DNA from 2 places in the Variovorax stachyos genome. Region 1 is predicted to be linked to the other one. Evidence: riboswitches for the same ligand, from Rfam matches in the RefSeq annotation. Region 1 holds a riboswitch; the other holds the start of a gene.

Region 1 (3,854 bases):
GATCAGCGCCACGAAGCGCTGCGCTCCCAGGCCCAGTGGGCGTTCGCGCGACCAGACCACGTCCACCCACAGGTCCAACCCGTTCGAGAGGTTCTCGAAAGGGATCTCGAGCAGAGCGCCGGCCGCCACATGCGGCCGGGCGAAGTTGCGCGGCAGCCAACCCCAGCCCAGCCCGGCGGTGATCAGGCTTAGCGCCGCCAGCGCGTTGTCCGTGCGCCAGACATGGCGCGCGAACTCGAAGCGCGGGTCACGGGTGGCCAGGTCGCGGCCCGCCACGACGATCTGCCGGGTCGTCCTCAGGTGATCCTCGCGCAGCCGCCCGCCGGCACCGGCCAGCACCGGATGGCCTGGCGCGATCACGGCCACCATCATCTCGTTGGCGACCTCGTGAAAGGCCTCGCGGCCGTCCAGGCTCGGGCGTTCGAAGACCAGCGCCAGCTGCGCGCGGCCGCTGTGCAGCAGCGCCAGCGCGTCGTCCTGCGGCGCGGCCAGCACCTCGACCTCCAGCTGCGGATACTCCTGCGCGAGTGTGGCCAACGCGCCGCTCCAAGGCGCGGCCAGCAGCTCGGGCGCGATGGCGAGGGTCAGCCGGTTCTCCAGACCCCGGGTGAGGGCCAGTGCCTGCACCTGTAATTGCTGCAGCTGCGCCGCCAGCAAACGGGCCTGCGGCTCCAGCGAACGCGCGGCGGGCGTCGGCTGGGGCTCACGTCCCTTGCGGTCGAACAAGGCGAGGTCCAGCTCGGCTTCGAGGTTGGCGATCGCCATGCTGACCGCCGAGGGCACGCGGTGCAGGGCGCGCGCGGCGGCCGAGAACGAGCCGTGGTCGAGCACGGCGAGGAAAACCTCCACGTTGTCGCTGGTGAAACTCATCGGCTATCAGAAAACCTGAAAGAAGATGACTTTTTATATCAGCAACAGACACATAAAGTCGAGCGGATCCACAGCACCACAGGATCGATTTCATGCAAGGGCTCAAGCGCCGCGTCCTTTACATCACGCTCTACGAGGGCATCGCCATCATTGTGGCAAGTGCGGGACTGGCACTAATGACGGGGCAGAGCGCCGGCCATTCAGGCGTGGCGGCGGTGCTGGCCTCGGCCATCGCCATTCTCTGGAACCTCAGCTTCAACGCCCTGTTCGAGCGCTGGGAGTCGCGCCAAACCGTACGTGGACGCAGCCTGCGCCGCCGCATCGCCCACGCGATCGGCTTCGAGGGCGGGCTGGTGGCCTTCCTGGTGCCGGTCTTCGCCTGGTGGTTGGACGTGAGCCTGTGGCAGGCGCTGGTGATGGACCTGGGCTTGGTGGTGTTCTTTCTGGTCTACACCTTCATCTTCAACTGGGCCTTCGACGGGATCTTCGGCCTGCCCGCGTCGGCGTCCGGGGCCGCGAAGCCGGCGTAAAATCCCCGGCTCCCAAGGAGCGTTGCAGCGCGGCCTCCCTTGACCAGGGCGCCGCGTCAGGCTTGGGCTTCCATTCGCTGGAGTGCAACGACGCTCGCCTGAACCCCGTTCGCAGGTGAGTACATGTCTTCAGATTCCACTTCTCCCGTCCAAGTCCCCCCGATGAAGCTGTCCGGCCTGGAGCCGGTGCAGATCGGCGCGGGCACGCTGTTCGTCAACATCGGCGAACGCACCAACGTCACCGGCTCCAAGGCTTTCGCCCGCATGATTCTCAACGGCCAGTTCGAGGAGGCGCTGGCGGTGGCCCGCCAGCAGGTCGAGAACGGCGCGCAGGTGATCGACATCAACATGGACGAGGCCATGCTCGACAGCAAGGCCGCGATGGTGCGCTTTCTGAACCTGATCGCCAGCGAGCCCGACATCGCGCGCGTGCCGATCATGGTCGACAGCTCCAAGTGGGAGGTGATCGAGGCGGGCCTGCGCTGCATCCAGGGCAAGGGCATCGTCAACTCGATCAGCATGAAGGAGGGCGTGGAGAGCTTCAAGCACCAGGCCACGCTGCTGCGCCGCTACGGCGCGGCCGCGGTGGTGATGGCCTTCGACGAGAAGGGCCAGGCCGACACGTACCAGCGCAAGATCGAAATCTGCGAACGGGCCTACCGCATCCTGGTGGATGAAGTGGGCTTCCCGCCCGAGGACATCATCTTCGACCCCAACATCTTCGCGATCGCCACCGGCATCGAGGAGCACAACAACTACGCGGTCGACTTCATCGAGGCCACGCGCTGGATCAAGAAGAACCTGCCGGGCGCCAAGGTCTCGGGCGGGGTGTCGAACGTAAGCTTCAGCTTCCGCGGCAACGACCCGGTGCGCGAGGCCATCCACACGGTGTTCCTCTATCACGCGATCCAGGCGGGCATGGACATGGGCATCGTCAACGCGGGCATGGTGGGCGTCTACGACGACCTCGAGCCGTCCTTGCGCGAGCGCGTGGAAGACGTGGTGCTCAACCGCCGGCCCGACGCAGGGGAGCGCCTGGTTGAAGTGGCCGAAACCGCCAAGAGCGGCGCCAAGGACGACAGCAAGAAGCTCGAGTGGCGCGGCACGCCCGAGCAGCCGGTGTCGGTCAACCAGCGCCTGTCGCATGCGCTGGTGCACGGCATCACCGACTTCATCGTCGAGGACACCGAGGAGGCCTACCGCGCCATCCTCGCCAAGGGCGGCCGCCCGCTGCACGTGATCGAGGGCCCGCTGATGGACGGCATGAACGTGGTCGGCGACCTGTTCGGCGCCGGCAAGATGTTCCTGCCGCAAGTGGTGAAGTCGGCGCGCGTGATGAAGCAGGCCGTCGCCCACCTGATCCCCTACATCGAGGAAGAGAAGCGCCAGGACGAGGCCGCCGGCCGCGACGTGCGCACCAAGGGCAAGATCGTCATCGCTACCGTCAAGGGCGACGTGCACGACATCGGCAAGAACATCGTCACCGTCGTGCTCCAGTGCAACAACTTCGAGGTGGTGAACATGGGCGTGATGGTTCCTTGCCACGAGATCCTGGCGCGCGCCAAGGTCGAGGGCGCGGACATCGTGGGCCTGTCGGGCCTGATCACGCCCAGCCTCGAGGAAATGCAGTACGTCGCCGGCGAGATGCAGAAGGACGAGCACTTCCGCATCCGCAAGATCCCGCTCCTGATCGGCGGCGCTACCACCAGCCGCGTGCACACGGCCGTGAAGATCGCGCCGCACTACGAGGGGCCGGTGGTCTACGTGCCCGACGCCTCGCGCAGCGTGAGCGTGGCGCAGTCGCTGCTCTCGGAGCAGGCCACCGCCTACATCGACGAGCTCAACGCCGACTACGACAAGGTCCGGCAGCTGCATGCCAGCAAGAAGCAGGTGCCGCTGTGGCCGTTGGCCAAGGCGCGCGCCAACAGGACGCCGATCGACTGGAAGGGCTACGTGCCGCCGGTGCCCAAGTTCACCGGGCGGCGCATGTTCCGCAACTTCGACCTCAGCGAGCTCGCGAAGTACATCGACTGGGGGCCTTTCTTCCAGACCTGGGACCTGGCCGGGCCCTTCCCCGCGATCCTCAAGGACGAGGTGGTGGGCAGCGAAGCGGTGCGCGTCTTCGGCGACGGGCAGCGCATGCTCAAGCGCCTGATCGAGGGCCGCTGGCTCACCGCCAACGGCGTGATCGGCTTCTGGCCCGCCAACACCGTGAACGACGACGACATCGTGATCTACACCGACGAGACGCGCACCAAGACCGCACTCACCTGGTACGGCCTGCGGCAGCAGACCGAGAAGCAGGCGATCGACGGCGTGATGCGCCCCAGCCGCTGCCTGGCAGATTTCGTGGCGCCGCGCGACAGCGGCCTGGCCGACTACGTGGGCATGTTCGCAGTCACTGCCGGCATCGGCGTCGAGAAGAAGGAGAAGTTCTTCCTCGACGACCTCGAC
Region 2 (3,854 bases), on a different contig from region 1:
TCCAGGTGCTTGGGCAGCACGTAGACCTTGCCGACCTGATAGGCGTCGGGCTTGGTGAAGAGCTCGATCTGCGCGATCGTCTGGTTGGCGAAGGAGGAGCTCATCACGTAGCTCGGATGGCCCGTGCCGCAGCCCAGGTTCACCAGTCGGCCCTTGGCCAGCAGGATGATGCGCTTGCCGTCCGGGAAGATCACGTGGTCGACCTGCGGCTTGATCTCTTCCCACTCGTACTTCTCGAGGGAGGCGACCTCGATCTCGTTGTCGAAGTGGCCGATGTTGCAGACGATCGCCTGGTCCTTCATTGCGAGCATGTGGGCGTGCGTGATGACGTCCTTGTTGCCGGTCGTGGTGACGAAGATGTCGGCCTTGTCGGCGGCATATTCCATGGTCACGACGCGATAACCTTCCATCGCGGCCTGCAGCGCGTTGATCGGGTCGATCTCGGTCACCCACACCTGCGCGCTGAGCGCGCGCAGCGCCTGGGCCGAGCCCTTGCCCACGTCGCCGTAGCCGGCCACCACCGCCACCTTGCCGGCGATCATCACGTCGGTGGCGCGCTTGATGCCGTCCACCAGCGACTCGCGGCAGCCGTAGAGATTGTCGAACTTGCTCTTGGTCACCGAGTCGTTCACGTTGATGGCGCGGAACAGCAGCGTGCCCTTGGCGGCCATTTCGTTGAGGCGGTGCACGCCCGTGGTGGTCTCCTCGGTCACGCCGATGATCTCGGCCGACTTGCGGGTGTACCAGGTGGGATCGACGGCCAGCTTGGCCTTGATAGCCGCGTAGAGGATGCGCTCCTCGTCGCTGGTCGGGTTGGCCAGCACGCCCTGGTCCTTCTCGGCCTTCTGGCCCAGGTGCATCAGCAGCGTGGCGTCGCCGCCGTCGTCCAGGATCATGTTCGGGCCTTCGCCGGCCGCGCCCTTGGGGCCGAAGTCGAAGATGCGGTGGGTGTAGTCCCAGTAGTCCTCGAGCGACTCGCCCTTGATGGCGAACACCGGCGTGCCGGCGGCGGCGATAGCTGCGGCCGCGTGGTCCTGGGTCGAGAAGATGTTGCACGAAGCCCAGCGCACCGTGGCGCCCAGGGCTTGCAGGGTCTCGATCAGCACCGCGGTCTGGATCGTCATGTGCAGCGAGCCGGTGATCCGGGCGCCCTTCAGCGGCTGGCTCTTGGCGAATTCTTCGCGGATGGCCATCAGGCCGGGCATTTCGGTTTCGGCTATCTTGATTTCCTTGCGGCCCCAGGCGGCAAGGGACAGGTCGGCGATCGCCTGGTCGGCAGTGGACACCGGGGAAGCTTTGAGTACGGCGCTCATGAGGACTCCAAACAAGTTTGAGTGAGGCCGCTGCTTTCGGGGTTCTGGCGGAACAGACTCACCCGCGAGAACAGCGGTTGAGCGTGGTTGCGATGTGTGGTCCGAGCCTCACGCCTGGCGGCGCTGCAACGCTCCTCGGAAGGCGGCATTTTAGCGTGTGCGGCACTTCGGCGGCCAGCAGCGATTTGCCGATCGTCCTAGACTGCTTCCGGTTCGTCCCGGACTGCCACCCCTCAACCCCCATGCCCATATTCAAAGCCCTTGCCACCTCGCTCGTGGTCGCCGCCTCGGCCGCAGTGTCCGTCACTGCCTTCGCGCAGGAGACCGTGCGCGTGCGTGGCGTCATCGAGCGTGTCGACGCCGCTTCGCTCACGGTCAAGGACCGCAGCGGGGAAACCGTGACGATGGTCCGTCCCGCCGACATGAACGTCTCCGAGGTCGTCCCGCTCACGCTGGCCGACATCAAGCCGGGCAGCTTCGTCGGTGCCGGCGCGATGCCGCAGCCGGACGGCACGCAGCGGGCCGTCGAAGTCCTTGTGTTCCCGGAGGCCGCACGCGGGACGGGCGAAGGCTTTCGCCCCTGGGACCTCATGCCCCAGAGCACGATGACCAACGCCACCGTGGCCCAGCTCGAAGCTGCCCCGTCCTCGGCGCCGGGCGGGCACAAGCTGCTGCTCAAGTACAAGGACGGCGAGCAGACCGTCATCGTGCCGCCCGGCACGCCGGTCGTGACCTTCAAGCCGGGCAACGCCGATCAGGCCGCCCTGGTGGTGCCGGGGGCCAAGGTGGTGATCACCGCGCAGGTGAAGGACGGCCGACCCACTGCCTTGCGCATGCTGGTCGGGCGCAACGGCTTCACGCCGCCGATGTGAGCCGCTCTCGCTAAAATCACGAGCTTTGCCTACCAGCCGCCCGCGCCCGTGAGCGTGCACCGCGTTCACTCCCATGTCCTTCGCCTCCGAAACCCGCCGCCGTCGCACCTTCGCGATCATTTCCCACCCCGACGCCGGCAAGACCACGCTGACCGAGAAGCTGCTGCTGTTCTCCGGCGCGATCCAGATCGCAGGCTCGGTGAAGGCGCGCAAGGCCTCGCGCCATGCCACCTCCGACTGGATGGAGATCGAGAAGCAGCGCGGCATCTCCGTGGCCAGCTCGGTGATGCAGATGGTCTACCGCGAGCACGTGATCAACCTGCTGGACACGCCGGGCCACAAGGACTTCTCCGAGGACACCTACCGCGTGCTGACCGCGGTCGACTCGGCCCTGATGGTGATCGACGCGGCCAACGGCGTCGAAGCGCAGACCCGGCGCCTGATCGAGGTCTGCCGCCAGCGCGACACGCCCATCATCACCTTCGTCAACAAGATGGACCGCGAGGTGCGCGAGCCGCTCGAGCTGCTCGACGAAATCGAGCGCGAGCTGGGCATGCCCTGCGTGCCCATGACCTGGCCGGTGGGCCAGGGCAAGAGCTTCGGCGGCATCGTGAATCTGCGCACGAAGGCGATGACGGTGTTCGAGTCGGGCAGCGAGCGCCTGCCGCAGGACTTCGAAACCGTCGCGCTGGCCGAGCCCGAAGCGCTGAAGAAGCGCTTCGGCCACGAGTTCGAAACCGCCATGGAGAGCATGGAGCTCGCCACCGGCGCCTCGCCGGCCTGGGACCGCGAGGCCTTCCTGTCGGGCAAGCAGACGCCGGTCTTCTTCGGTTCCGGCGTCAACAACTTCGGCGTGATGGAGGTGCTCGACGCGCTGGTCGAGCTTGCGCCGCCACCGCAGCCGCGTACCAGCACCACCCTGGTCAACCGCCAGCCGGTGGTGCGCGAGATCAAGCCTGATGACAAGGACTTCGCCGGTGTGGTGTTCAAGGTGCAGGCCAACATGGACGCCAACCACCGCGATCGCATCGCCTTCGTGCGCATGGCGTCGGGAAAGTACACGCCCGGCATGAAGCTCAAGGTGCAGCGCACCGGCAAGGAGCTGCGTCCGACCAGCGTGGTCACCTTCATGAGCCAGCGGCGCGAAGCGGTGGAGGAGGCCTACGCGGGCGACATCGTCGGCTTCACCACGCACGGCGGCGTGCAACTGGGCGACACCATCACCGACGGCGCCTCGCTGCAGTTCACCGGCCTGCCCTTCTTCGCGCCCGAGCTCTTCATGACCGTGATCCTCAGGAACCCGCTGCGCACCAAGCAGCTGCAGCAGGGCCTGGCCCAGTTGGGCGAGGAAGGCGCGATCCAGGTGTTCCGGCCCGAAGTGGGCGGCCCGATGCTTCTGGGCGCGGTAGGGCAGCTGCAGTTCGAGGTGGTGCAGCACCGCCTGAAGACCGAGTACGACGCCGACGTGCGGCTGGAAGGCTGCCAGTACACCGGTGCGCGCTGGATCACGGCCGACACGCCGGCCGAGCTGCGCGCCTTCACCGACGCCTACCCGGCGCGCATGGCGCGCGATGCGGCCGACACGCTGGCGTACCTGTGCACCTCACCCTACGACGTGCGGCTGGCGCAGGAGCGCTTTCCGAAGATCCATTTCCATCCGCTGCGCGAG

What was found. A riboswitch is a leader RNA that binds a small molecule or an ion and turns the genes downstream of it on or off. The one in region 1 is predicted to bind S-adenosylhomocysteine.
Region 2: another riboswitch for S-adenosylhomocysteine. It lies ahead of ahcY (adenosylhomocysteinase); the one in region 1 lies ahead of metH (methionine synthase).

The regions. Positions count from the first base shown of each region.
Region 1 is NZ_JBLFFN010000008.1:116,601-120,454, reverse strand. It holds gene ACMGEZ_RS16775 (LysR family transcriptional regulator) at 1-870, opposite strand, end outside; gene ACMGEZ_RS16770 (PACE efflux transporter) at 963-1,400, shown strand; S-adenosyl-L-homocysteine riboswitch at 1,409-1,503, shown strand; gene metH (methionine synthase) at 1,524-3,854, shown strand, end outside.
Region 2 is NZ_JBLFFN010000001.1:86,328-90,181, reverse strand. It holds gene ahcY (adenosylhomocysteinase) at 1-1,313, opposite strand, end outside; S-adenosyl-L-homocysteine riboswitch at 1,386-1,456, opposite strand; gene ACMGEZ_RS00420 (hypothetical protein) at 1,556-2,185, shown strand; gene ACMGEZ_RS00415 (peptide chain release factor 3) at 2,259-3,854, shown strand, end outside.